4 regions of the Exiguobacterium sp. 9-2 genome follow, and region 1 is predicted to be linked to each of the others. Evidence: riboswitches for the same ligand, from Rfam matches in the RefSeq annotation. Region 1 holds a riboswitch; each other region holds the start of a gene.
What was found. A riboswitch is a leader RNA that binds a small molecule or an ion and turns the genes downstream of it on or off. The one in region 1 is predicted to bind S-adenosylmethionine.

Region 1 (3,317 bases):
TACAGATCGTTAGGATACGGTTACCTGACTGGAACAATTCAAGTGCATGAATCCCGATTTGACGTGACGTCTGCGCATCCTGATCGTATAAGGCAATCGTCCGCTGCTCGAGCCGTTCGCGGATCTCTTCTACCGACGTCCCGTCTTGAATGATTGGATTCAATTGATCAAGGACATTTCGTAAGTTAACAGCCGTCGGTCGTGTCGCGAGTAACGTCGCTGATGTCTCAAGCAAAGTCTGCTTATAGATCGACAGTTCTGCTTCAAACCGGTACGCCTCTTGAACGAGTACGAATCCGCCAAATAAACTGATCGCAGGCGCCCCTCGGACGCGCAGTTGTTTAATCGCTTCGACCGCTTGTGCAAGATCGGTAATGACTTCATAGTGTTCTTCCTGCGGTAGACGTGTCTGATCGAGAATCGTCAAGGCACGATCTTCATAACGAATACTTTGAACGAATGTACTCATCGGCTAAGTTCCTCCGTTACGTCGAAGTTTCGTAAATCATCAAATGTCCGGCATTCGGTCCGACGTTTGATTAACGCCGATCCTAAACGTAAAGCATGTTGTTTTCGTTCTAGTCGTTCCGTCATAGAACTAATCGTTTCTAAATCAGCGACTGGTGCGAGTCCGATCGTCCGACGAATCAGTTCGCAACCGGCAAAGCCAAGGGCATCCTGCAAGATCGTGCTCAGTACATCGTCGACGAGTCCCGATGTCCGGAATGGTTCGACGGCTTCGCGTTCCCATAAGGCGCGGAACGTCGAAGCGAACGTCAGCCAGAACGTATCGATGTCGCGAATCCGGGCATCACGAAGTGCTGAATAATCCGGGTATGCTGCAAAGAATAAGTGGGCGATGAACTGTCCGACATCAAATCCGAATGGACCATAAAAGGCGAATTCTGGATCGATGACTTTCGTTTCCGTTGCCGAAGCAAAGATGCTTCCTGTATGTAGATCGCCGTGTAGCAACGCATCTCCTTTCGTGATGAAAAGCGCTTCGAGTTTTGCGACTTCGCGTTTCAACTCATCGTCCGCCCATAGACGTGCCACCTCTTCTTCAAGCCCGGCTTCAATCTCGTTCGTCTCCGCGTCATGGAACGGATCCGTGAAGATTAATTTTTCCGTGATGTCGCACAAGTCCGGATTGTAGTACGTTCGGGCGACACGTTTTTTTTCAACCGGACCAAGCGCAAAGTCCGATGTATGGAATAAAGTCCGAGCGAGATAAGAACCAATATGTTCCGCAAGCAACGGATACTGTTCACCTGCGAGTAAACCGCTTCGAACGATTGTCAGATGTGAAAGATCTTCCATGACCGTATACGCCTCGTCGTGACTAGCATGAAAGACACGCGGTACGAACGGCACGGCATGCCGGGCGAATTCACGGAGTGCGGATTGCTCGATCCACGCCCGCTCGAGTGATAGTGGCCAGCTTTCACCGACGACTTTCGCGTACGGAAGTGCTTGTTTTAGAATCAATCGATGTTCACCTTCTCGAATTCGAAAGACAAGGTTGAGATTGCCGTCGCCAATCTCTTCTGCTTCGACGGCTCCGTCGCCGATCAGTCCTAGTGAGCGGACCCGTTCGATCGCGTCCTGTTCTGTAAATGCTTTGTATGTCATCTCAGTTCCCCCTGTGTGATACACGAAAAAGCGCCTCTTTTCGTCATCGAAAAGAGGCGCAGGAAAGTCACTGCGTCCTCTTATCTCTCAGACGAAACGTCTGTTGGATGTAGCACCGTGCCAAGTGGTCGGTTGCTGCGGCGTCATCGGGCCAATTCCCTCTGCCAACTCGCGATAAGAGTCGTATGTAGTTGTCGTGTGTGATATTGATTTGAATCTTACGCAATCCTCTTCCCTGCTGTCAAATCGAAATCAAGCAGAAACGGATATCGTTTTCGCTCCATATATAGAAAGAGTATTTTCAAAAAAAATAAATTTTCTAAAAATAGTTTGACAAGTCGTGACTCTCATGTAAAAATTGCAATTAGATTTCACAATTTCATCCAATTCTTATCAAGAGCAGACGGAGGGACAAGCCCTACGATGTCGCAGCAACCGACCTTTTGGCACGGTGCTAATTCTTGCAGCTACTAAGCTGACAGATAAGAGTCCACGTTCGAATCATTCATGGTCTCTTGTCGCTGACAAGAGACCATTTTTTTATTGAAGGAGGAAAGACATGGCTTACATCACAGCTACTTATCAATTGACCGCCCGCGATCGACTGGAGCAACGCGCCGAACAACTCGCGCTTGGTCTGACGGTTGGTTCCTGGACGGAGCTGAATCATCTTGAGCAACAACAACTCGCCTCATTCAAAGGAGAAGTCGTACATACGGAAGAGCGCGACGGGAAAGGCTATATCACGATTCGTTACCCGGAACACAATGTATCGCGCGACTTTTCTGCGATCTTGACGACCGTCTTCGGGAAACTCTCACTCGACGGTGAAATCAAATTAACAGAACTGCTACTACCCGATACATTCACGTCGGATTTTCCAGGTGCGAAGTTCGGGATCCAAGGGGTTCGTTCCTTGATTGGTGTCGAAGATCGTCCACTGTTAATGAGCATCTTCAAAGGGGTCATCGGACGCGATTTATCGTTCCTTCGTGATCAACTCGAAGGACAACTTGCTGGTGGGATCGATCTCGTCAAGGACGATGAGATCCTATATGACAATCCGTTGACACCGACGATTGATCGGGCACGGATAGGACGTGAGGTTATCGATGCTCATTTCCACCGGACCGGTAAACGTGCGTTGTATGCGATCACACTTAGTGGTCCCGTCTTTACGCTCAAGGATCAAGCCAAACGATTGATTGACGCTGGAGCAACTGCTTTCTTGTTGAATACCTTCACATACGGACTCGACGTCTTACGTGAATTGGCAAGTGATCCGGAGATCAACGTTCCCATTTTCAATCATCCGGCTTACAGCGGTGCATTGATTGCTAGCCCGAACCACGGTGTTGCAGCGCCTGTCTTACTTGGCACATTACCGCGCGTTGCTGGTGCAGACTTAACACTATTCCCGTCACCTTACGGCAATGTCGCTCTTCCGAAGGACGTCGCCCGCGGCATCGCGGTTGAAGCGACTCGCCTCGGTCAGACGAAAGCGATTTTCCCTGTCCCTTCAGCCGGTATTCACCCAGGACTCGTTGCTCAACTCGTACGCGACTTCGGGATCGATTCCGTCATCAACGCTGGTGGTGGCGTACATGGTCATCCGCAAGGTGCTGCGGCTGGTGTTATCGCTTTTCGTCAAGCACTTGATGCGGCACTCGCAAATGAATCCCTAT
Region 2 (3,317 bases), 920 kb from region 1:
ACGATGATCCGTAATGGTTTCGCTCCGCACGCTTCCGCTGCTTCAATCAAACCAGGTGGAATTTCACGGAGTGATGTTTCGACGAGGCGCGCGAGAAACGGAATCGCTGCGACACTGAGGCTGACGGATGCTGCCGTCGGACCAATCGTATTATCAAGCAAGAACTTCGTTAATGGAATGAGGGCAACAAGCAAGATGATGAACGGCAAGGACCGGACGATGTTGACGACGAAGTCAAGGACACGTCGGATGGCAATGTTTTGAAAGAATAAACCGCGGTCGGTGACGAACAGGAGAATCCCGAGTGGAATCCCGACGACCAATGCGAAGGCAAGTGAAATGCCAACCATCCACGCCGTCTCACCAAGTGCCTTCAACAACTCGGGTAACATCGTTTGTATACGATCAAGCCACATCCTGAATCACCTCGAGTGTATGAAGTTCCGCCGCAAGCCAGTCGAGGGCAGGTGAGATTTGATCGGAGGATCCCGTCAAGCTGACGATTAAGACACCAAAAGCGACGTCTTGGATGTAATCGACTTTTCCGTGCAGGATGCTGACCGAGATATCGTATCGACGGATGGCTTCCGACAACGTACTTTCACCGGTCTTCTCGCCCGTGAACTGCAGGCGGATGATCTTTCCCGGTGTCGCTTGCAAGATGCGTTCCGGTAGCTCGATCTGGAGTGCCGTGTCGACGTAATGTTGTGTCACCGGATGTTTGGCTTGACTGAACAAATCGTATGTAGAGGCGACTTCGACGACTTCCCCTTGCGACATGACCGCGACACGATGGCAAATTTGTTTGACGACATCGATCTCGTGCGTGATGAGGACGATCGTCAATCCGAGTCGTTCATTCAAATCTTTCAACAAATCCAAAATCTGCAGCGTCGTGACCGGATCAAGGGCAGAGGTCGCTTCGTCACATAACAAGACGGTTGGATCATTCGCGAGTGCCCGGGCAATCCCAACGCGCTGTTTCTGTCCACCGCTCAACTGACTCGGGAAGTTCGTTTCGAATCCTTCGAGTCCGACGAGTGAGACGAGTTCACGGATCCGTTCTGGAAAATCTGCTCGTTTGACGCCAGCAGCCTTCAGTGCGAAAGCAATGTTATCTGCGACATTACGCGACTGGATCAATTGGAAATGCTGAAAGATCATTCCTGTCCGCAAACGAAGTTGACGCAAATCTGCTTTTGACATCCCGCCGAGTGAGACACCGTCGACCTTGACCGTTCCTTGTGTCGGATGCTCGAGACCGTTGATCAGACGAAGCAACGTACTCTTACCGGCACCGGATTCACCGATGATCCCAAAGATTTCTCCTTTTTGAATCGTCAAATCGACATCTCGTAATGCAAAAATTGGAGTCCGGTCTCGGACGAACCGTTTCGTAATCTGTTTGAATTCAATCATCTGCTCATCTCCTCATACAAAAAAAGTCGCTTTTTCCTAGTAGCAGAGCAACCAGAAAAAAGCGACGAAAGTGTAAGATTTCGTAACTTATCTCTCAGAATGAATCCATTCTGTAGGATGTGGCACCGTTCCTGATAGGTGGTTGCCGGACGTCGTTGGGCCTAATCCCTCGGTCGCTCTCGATAAGTAGTTATGCTGTTGGGATTTACTTTAACGGAAATGATTCCCATCTGTCAAATGTTTTTTCAGAATTATTCCGCAACAGGTGTCCGGAACAGGTTGAGCGTTCCGATTCGGTCGACGGCCTCCTCTAGTCGTTCGACGTCAGCAATTAAGCTGATCCGCACGTATCCTTCGCCGTATTCACCAAAGAATGATCCAGGGGTCACGGCGACGTGTGCTTCGTCAAGCAGATGATCCGTGAAGCTTTGGGACGTGTATCCTTCCGGCACGGGGAGCCAGACGAAGAAGGAACCGCCCGGTCGTGGTCCGCTCCAACCGATTGCATCGAGTTTCGTAAACAATGCATCGCGTCGTGTTTCATATAAGCTACTTAACTCACGGACACATGTTTGGTCACTCGTCAGGGCAACGGTCGCTGCATGTTGGATCGGTGTGAAGGCACTGACGTAGAGATGTTCCTGATACGTCTCGATGCTTGAGATGACGGACGGATTTCCGATCGCGAAAGCGATTCGGAAGCCAGACATGTTGAAGCGTTTCGAGAGTGAGAACAACTCGATTCCGACATCTTTCGCCCCTTCTGTCTGCAAGAAGCTTCGTGTGGGACCATCAAAGCTGATGCCACCGTAGGCTAAATCATGGACGACACAAATATCATGGGCATCCGCGAAGGCAACTGTCTGTTCGAAGGCTTCTGCTGTCGCTGTCGCACCTGTCGGATTACTCGGGTAATTGAGGAACAACATCCGGGCGCGCTCGACATCTGTCGTATCAAGTAAATCGTAATCCGGCAGGAAGTTATTTTTCTCAAGCAGTGGAAGCGTAATCGGATAAGCACCAGCAAGTGCTGCTCCAGACAGGTAATCCGGGTACCCCGGATCCGGGACGATGACACCTTCTCCAGGATTGACGATCGTTTGTGGTAAGGCGACGATTCCGGCTTTACTACCGAGAAGAATTGCGACCTCGGTTGCCGGATCGATCGTGACGCCGAATTCGTTCGTATAAAAGCTCGCGACGGCTTGCTTTAGAAAATCATGTCCACGAAATGGTGGATATTGAAGGTTTGTTGGCTCATCGATCGCCTGTTTCAAGGCGTCGAGAATATGTACGGGCGTCGTTTGATCGGGTGTTCCTTGACCAAGGGTGATGACATCATGTCCGGCAGCTTTCACAGCGCCGATCCGGTTCGCAAGTTCAGCGAAAACGGGAGCAGGAAGCCGATCGATGGCGATGGATGGAGCGAAATGTTTCATGGATGTGTGCCTCCTTCGTAGTATTGTCGTCAAGGATAACGAATATTCAGTCAAAAGAAAAGAACTTTTTTGAAATTCAAAAAAATCGTCCAATAAACAGGTACAGATATGTGGAGCGGGAATAGAGAGTAGGGAGAGGAGTGAGGAGATGAAGCGAGCTAGCTGGAAAGAAGCAGTCGTCTATCAAGTCTATTGGCGCAGTTTTAAGGATTCGAATGGGGACGGCATCGGTGATTTGCGAGGTGTCATCGACAAGCTAGATTACATCGCATCGCTTGGTGTCGATATCGTCTGGTTAAATCCATGTTACCGTTCTCCAGACATCGATAATGGCTATGATATTGCCGATTATTACACGATCATGGACAAGGCGGGGACGATGGGCGATCTACAAGAGTTGATCACAGCGGCTCACGCACGCGGCTTAAAGATAATTCTTGATTTGGTCGTCAATCATAC
Region 3 (3,317 bases), 650 kb from region 1:
AGAAAGGATGGCTCAAAAGAATAAAAAGCTATCAAAGGGAGCTTGGCTTAGTATTAGTGCCTTGTTGGTCACGCAAGCAGTTAGCCTATTTTTCAGTGCACGAAAATCAGGACGTAACCCGTGGGTATGGGGAGGCGCGGGACTCCTTCAGTTTCCACTTCCAGCAATCGCGTATTTGATTTTAGAACGACAAGCGAAGCAGAAAAAATAATGAAACAGGTCCGATCACCATGATCGGACCTGTCGTTGGTTAAGAAGAGATTTTTTCCTGTTGAGCAACTGATTTTTTCGGACGTGGGAAACCAAAGATGATGGCAATCGATCCACAGACGAAGAGCAGGAACGGATAGAACAGATACGGAATCAGTTCTGGTGAAGCTGTCTTCGTCAACTCTGCTGCGATCAGCAGTTGTGCCCCATACGGAATGATGCCTTGAATACCACAAGAGAAGATATCAAGAATACTCGCTGATTTCTTGCGGTCGATTTCATACGTATCAGCGATTTCAGCCGCGAGTGGTCCAGCGACGAGAATCGAGATCGTATTGTTCGCCGTTGCGAGGTTCGTCGCACTGACGAGTGCTGCCATACTGAATTCAGCACCGCGACGCTGTGAAATCTTGCGCGTCAACGTCTCTTTCAAGTAGGCGATTCCGCCATTGAACGTGATCAAACTGACGAGACCACCCATGAGGAGTGTCAAGATGGAAATCTCTGCCATGCCCATCATTCCTTCAGACATCGAAAGGACGAACCCACTTAAGCCAAAGCTACCGTCGATCATACCGATGATTCCAGTAAGCAATGTGCCACCGACGAGAACAAGAATGACATTGACACCAAATAGTGCAAGGACGATGACGGCGAGATACGGAATTAATTTGTAGAACTCGAATGCTTTAGCTGCTGCCGCATCGCCAGAACCAGAAACGAACGCGAGTAAGATGACCGTTAAGACGGCAGCCGGGAGAACGATCATGAAGTTCGTCCGGAATTTATCGCGCATGTTCGTTTTTTGTGTCCGAACGGCAGCGATTGTCGTATCCGAGATGAACGACAAGTTATCACCGAACATCGAACCACCAACGACTGACGCTGCTGCGATCGCAACGTTGATACCTGTTGCTTCATGAATACCGAAGGCAATCGGTGCGAGAGCGGCAATCGTTCCTGTCGAGGTACCCATTGCCATCGAGATGAATGCTGCGATAACAAATATCCCACTCATCAGGAGTGAAGGAGGTAAGAACGTCAAAGCAGCATTGACAGTTGCTTCAATTGCGCCGATCGCTTCCGCTGTTCCAGAGAACGCACCGGCTAATAAGAAAATGAAGACCATGATCATGATATCAGGATTTCCGGCACCGGTTGCGATACGTTCGACCGTTTGATTGATCGATCCTTTCGTCATGATTGCAGCAAAGATCAACGCGATCAAAGCGGCGATCAGAATCGGAAATTTGTAAAAATCGTCATAGAAGATACCGGCTCCGATGAAGAGGACCAGGAATACGACGAGCGGAAGCAGTGCCCATTTGTTAGGCGTAATCGTTTCTTTCATTGTTGATACCTCATTTCTCAAAGATACAAAAAAAGACCCCTTCGCAAGAAAGAAGGAGGTCTTTATGAAATAAAAAGACGCTCTTCTTATCTCTCAAGCTTTCGCTTGCTGGATTTGGCACAGTACGAATCAAATCGTCGCCGCTGCCGAAACATCATTGGGCCAGTCCCTCCGTTTCTCGCGATAAAAAGAAGTCATTCAATTGTTGTAAAACACGTTTCTTACCGTACCGCATTGAGTAACGCGTGTCAACTGTACTTTACTGAAGTGCCTGTTCTAACGTCTGGACGTTTTCTTCCATCAATTTGAAATACGAGCTATTTTGTTGCGATTTCGTCACCGACTCGAGGTTATGGATCGTCACGGATTTAGCTCCGATTTCTTTTTGGATGACACGCGCAACCTTTGGTGAAACCGTTTCTTCGAACGCGACGTATTTCAAATCATGCATCCGCGCTCTTTTTCAAAAAGCAGCCAGTTGCTTTTGTGACGGTTCATCGGAAGGGGAAATTCCGGCGATTGGAAGCTGCGTGAAACCATATCGTTCGGCGAGGTAACCGTAAGCTGCATGTGTGACGAGAAGTTCTTTTTTTGATCCGTCAGCGACGGCTTGCTTGAACTCTTTATCGAGTGCGTCAGCTTGCTGATCGAACGCTTTCAAGTTTTTTTCGAATGTTGCTTTGTCTTTTGGTACTTCTTTTGATAAGGCGACTGTGATAGAACGTGCCATTGCTTTGGCGTTGACAGGATCAAGCCAGACGTGTGGATCGTATTTTCCATGATCGTGTTCTTCCTCTTCGTGAGCATGTTCATCAGTTGCGTGATCATCGTGCCCTGCTTCTTCGTGCGCATGCTCATCTTCTGTATGTCCCTCTTCTTCATGTGCGTGAAGCGTAGCATCCGATTCCAGCAAAGTGACATCCTTACTCGTCTCGACGAACCGGACGTCCGTGCCTTTTAGACTCTCTTGGATTTTTTTTGAATAGGGTTCAAGTGTCGTACCCGTCAAAAGGAAAAGGTCACCTTTGGCAATCTCAGTGAGTTGCTTTGACGTCGGTTCATAGGAGTGCGGATCTGCTCCAGGTGGGACGATCATCTTGACGTTGACTTGATTACCACCGATTTCACGGGCAATGGCAGCTGTTGCGAACGTCGATGTATAGATTTCCGTCTTTTTATCATCTGAAGTCGATGAATCGGTGTTTGATCCACAAGCTGCGAGGATACTTGCGCTCGCGAATGCGACCGTTAAAGCAGGAATGATTTTTTTCATTATATGTTACCTCCGTTATTAAAACGTAATTATTCCGATTTGGACTTTTTCACTATAGCGGAACGTTTGAGAAGCGTCAAGTACGAATACCGAGACGTTCGACTTCTTTTAAAACGGGGTAAAAGGATAAAAAAGTGAAGGAATTGGTACGTCTTTTGGAGGTGATCAAGTGAAACGTGAAACTGCATGCATGGCTATGGGGGGGGAGCTGCATTACTAACGACGGCAGCTGCGGGAGCAAGTATCTGGAATAATTACGGTGCATTACTTCGGTGGACTGAACCCGCCTTGCCAATCACAGAAAAAAAACAACTCGCACCGCGGACACTCACTTACAAACAAGTGGGAGACCGTACCTTACAACTCGATCTCTATTATCCGCCGGGGGAAGGACCGTTTCCGGTCGCGATCTACGCGCACGGTGGCGCATTCGTTCGTGGAGAGCGCGAGGATATGTTCTGTTTTAGCCCGATCGTTGATCGC
Region 4 (3,317 bases), 500 kb from region 1:
TCCCGCGATCAGTGCGGCATTCTTTCCGCTACGCGTCCGTGCGTCTTGCGCTAAGGTAACCGTTTGTCGAATTAACGCTTGTGCTTCCTCGGTCGTGATATGACGTTGCTTAAATCCTTCGATACTTGCTTGATAGCTTGAGGTGATCGCAACATCGGCGCCCACTTCAAAGTAATCGTGATGGACACGCTCAATCTGTTCCGGTGCTTCGATTAAGAGGCGTGCCGACCAGAGTGGATCGTTCAGGTCGAATCCCTTTTGTTCGAGTTCAGTCGCAAGCGCACCATCTAAAATCAGGAAAGGAACTTCCTGTAATCGTTGATCAACTGGATTTTTGATTCGGGACATTTTCAACACTCCGTTTCTGAGAAGAATTCGTGAACGCATGAACGACATAACAGATCACGATGAATGGGATACCGCAATACAAGGCGACTCGTTGCGTCGGATCAAATCCGATACCAATCAGGGAAATCAAACAGACGACGAAAGCGGCGATCGGTACCAATGGAAAGAGTGGTGTACGATAGACCAATTCGTCGACCGTATGCCCTTCGCGGAGGAATTGTTTCCGGAAGCGATACTGCGCAACGCTGATACTCATCCAGACGATGACAACAGCAAGACCGGAAATCGAGACGAGCGCGATATAGACACTTCCTGCTGCATAGATGCTAGAAAGCAAAGCAAGTCCTCCACCAAGCATGCTGAACAAAACAGCTCGAAGTGGAACCCCACTTGGCGTCACCTGGGCGAAGAAACGCGGAATCATGCGTTCGTTCGCAAGCGACCAAAGCATCCGGGAGGCAGCGTAAAGCCCAGAGTTCGCTGCCGATAAGATCGCTGTCAGAATGACGAAGTTCATCACGTCTGCCGCATACGGAATCCCGATTCGTTCGAACACCGCGACGAATGGACTTTCGAGCACGCCCTTCCCTTCCGTTGGCAATAAGACGGCTAATACAATGATCGTACCGACGAAAAAGAGGACGAGTCGCAAAATCGTTGTTCGGATCGCAAGCGGAATCGTCCGCTTCGGATCGACCGCTTCACCCGCTGCGACGCCGATCAATTCCGTTCCTGAGTAAGCAAAGTTCACGGCAAGCATCGTCATGAAGATCGCAAATGCCCCATTTGGAAACAATCCTCCTTCCGTTAAGGAAGAAAAGAATGAGGCTGGGCTACCATCTTGTAATGGGATGAAGCCAACGATGGCTCCCGCACCAAGTAAAATGAAAGCAATGATCGTTACGACCTTAATGGCGGAGAACCAAAACTCGACTTCAGCAAATACGCGGACCTTCAAGACGTTGATACCAAGGATCATCGCAGCGAATAATGCACTGAACACCCAGACTGGAATCGACGGGAACCAACGTTGCATTAAAATGCCTGCTGCCGTGAATTCTGAACCAAGGGCGACCGTCCACGTCAGCCAGTAGAGCCAGGCCACCGTATAACCGGTACCGGGTCCGATATACTTCGTTGCGTACTTATGGAATGATCCGGTTTCCGGCATGTGCACAGCGAGTTCACCGAGACTTAACATGACTAAGTAGACGACGACGGCTCCGATCAAATACGACAAAATCGTTCCGACACGTCCCGCTTGTTCCAACGTATAACCTGTACTTAAAAATAATCCTGTTCCAATGACGCCTCCTAACGACAGCATGATCAGATGACGTGATTCCATCTTGCGTCGAAACGCTCCGCTCGTTTTCATGAATCCATTTCCTCCTCGTTCCACCTATTTCAAACAAAAAACGCATCCTCACGGATGCGTCGGTCGACAATTCGGAAATCTTATCGATCGGGTGCAACACCCGCAGGAATTAGCACAGTATCTTTCGACCTGTTGCTGAGGTTTCATAGGGCCAGTCCCTCCACCTCTCTGGATAAGTATGTAATTGTTCCTAACCCTATCAAGTCTTTTCCGGATTGTCAACGCAATTCAGAATACTCCTACCAAAAAACATTCCGTATCGTAATGACCCGGAATGTTAGAACACTTTATTTTTTTGCGAATAGATCCGCTGTCTTTAAGGCTGCCCGAACCGCTTTTCGGTTCAATGTCCCTTGCTGGTGCTTCATTTTCTTCGTTTGGGCAGCCAGTTGCGCTTTGAGCGCCGCAATTTCCTGATCTTTTTGAGTCGTCGTTGTTTGTTTCTGCAATGCTTTGATTTTCTTATCTTTTTCGGCCAATTGCGCTTTTGCCTGTTTTTGCGCATCCGCGATCTTCTTCTCTTGTTCCGGGAAGAACCGTTCGAAACGGGCGACTGCTTCTTCGAGACTCACGCCAGAAATCGGTTGAACCGGTGGAAGTAGTTCCGCTTGCGCCATTTGACGGTCAAACGGCACATTCTCAGGATAATTCGTCTCTTGGTAAATGTGTTCAAGATCATTCACGTTCAAGAAGTCAACGAAGTTGTCGAAGTTACGTGCTTGAACACGTACTGGACTTTGGAAATCAGCATTGGCTACGACGTCGGATAATTGTGTATCCGCTTTGATGTCGTTCGCCCAAATATGCGTCAACTGATGATAATCCGTTAGTTCGCGCATTCGTGCATCCTTTGGAATGAGGATACTCGGCGTACCCGCAAGCGTTGCTGTGATATTTCCATGCAAGCGCGCACCAAAACTGAGGTCTGCCTGCCCGATGAAATCGAACCATGTTTGTGCGTTCAAGAAGAAACGAACACGATCGTTCATGTAAGCAGGATCCGACATCTTCACCGGATAGTTCGTCACGGACAAATCTGCGATCGGATGCGTTCCTGTATACGTCAATTTCAGTTCCTTCATCCATTGGGGAATGAAGTAATGATTCGGATACTCTTCCATTCCGCGCGTAATGAAATCAAGAACATTTTGTGGTGCTAAACGTGACGAGTTGACCGTAATCATCGACTCGGGCGTAATGTTCGTTTCACGAATATGTAAGTCGCGACCAAACGCGTACATCGAAGGACATCCGATGACACGATGATCAATGCCTTCGCGAAAACCAAGACGCGTCAAGTATTTCGACGTGATTTCCCCACGAAGACCAAGCATGCTTGAGCGCTCAAGTACAGCGCTGACGAATGCTTTGACATCTTCATCGAACGGGAATCCGCCGTCTAGATCTGGTTCAAACGGTGCACGTAAGCCTACACCGATGACGACGACTGGAATTTTTAATTTCTTGATAAGGCGGGTGTACTTCCGCAACGTCGGTACGAATTCTTTTCGGAATGCATCCGCTAACGGAATGACATAAAGATCAAAGTTGGCATTGATTTCGTCCGCCCGTTCTTCATCGTAATAGTAAT

Region 2: it holds a riboswitch for S-adenosylmethionine, as region 1 does, so the genes downstream of both, VJ374_RS13540 (methionine ABC transporter ATP-binding protein) here and mtnK (S-methyl-5-thioribose kinase) in region 1, are expected to answer to the same signal.
Region 3: it holds a riboswitch for S-adenosylmethionine, as region 1 does, so the genes downstream of both, VJ374_RS14940 (Na+/H+ antiporter NhaC family protein) here and mtnK (S-methyl-5-thioribose kinase) in region 1, are expected to answer to the same signal.
Region 4: it holds a riboswitch for S-adenosylmethionine, as region 1 does, so the genes downstream of both, VJ374_RS15685 (amino acid permease) here and mtnK (S-methyl-5-thioribose kinase) in region 1, are expected to answer to the same signal.

The regions. Positions count from the first base shown of each region.
Region 1 is NZ_CP142850.1:435,347-438,663, reverse strand. Features, by position in the region: gene mtnA (S-methyl-5-thioribose-1-phosphate isomerase) at 1-469, opposite strand, end outside; gene mtnK (S-methyl-5-thioribose kinase) at 466-1,632, opposite strand; SAM riboswitch class I at 1,710-1,813, opposite strand; SAM riboswitch class I at 2,020-2,121, shown strand; gene VJ374_RS02355 (2,3-diketo-5-methylthiopentyl-1-phosphate enolase) at 2,192-3,317, shown strand, end outside.
Region 2 is NZ_CP142850.1:2,583,551-2,586,867, reverse strand. Features, by position in the region: gene VJ374_RS13545 (methionine ABC transporter permease) at 1-416, opposite strand, end outside; gene VJ374_RS13540 (methionine ABC transporter ATP-binding protein) at 406-1,419, opposite strand; SAM riboswitch class I at 1,504-1,608, opposite strand; gene VJ374_RS13535 (aminotransferase class I/II-fold pyridoxal phosphate-dependent enzyme) at 1,671-2,858, opposite strand; gene VJ374_RS13530 (alpha-glucosidase) at 3,007-3,317, shown strand, end outside.
Region 3 is NZ_CP142850.1:2,850,504-2,853,820, reverse strand. Features, by position in the region: gene VJ374_RS14945 (hypothetical protein) at 8-211, shown strand; gene VJ374_RS14940 (Na+/H+ antiporter NhaC family protein) at 251-1,561, opposite strand; SAM riboswitch class I at 1,645-1,751, opposite strand; partial or broken gene VJ374_RS14935 (metal ABC transporter solute-binding protein, Zn/Mn family) at 1,821-2,834, opposite strand; gene VJ374_RS14930 (alpha/beta hydrolase) at 3,021-3,317, shown strand, end outside.
Region 4 is NZ_CP142850.1:3,003,021-3,006,337, forward strand. Features, by position in the region: gene mmuM (homocysteine S-methyltransferase) at 1-348, opposite strand, end outside; gene VJ374_RS15685 (amino acid permease) at 323-1,726, opposite strand; SAM riboswitch class I at 1,804-1,905, opposite strand; gene VJ374_RS15690 (polysaccharide pyruvyl transferase family protein) at 2,014-3,317, opposite strand, start outside.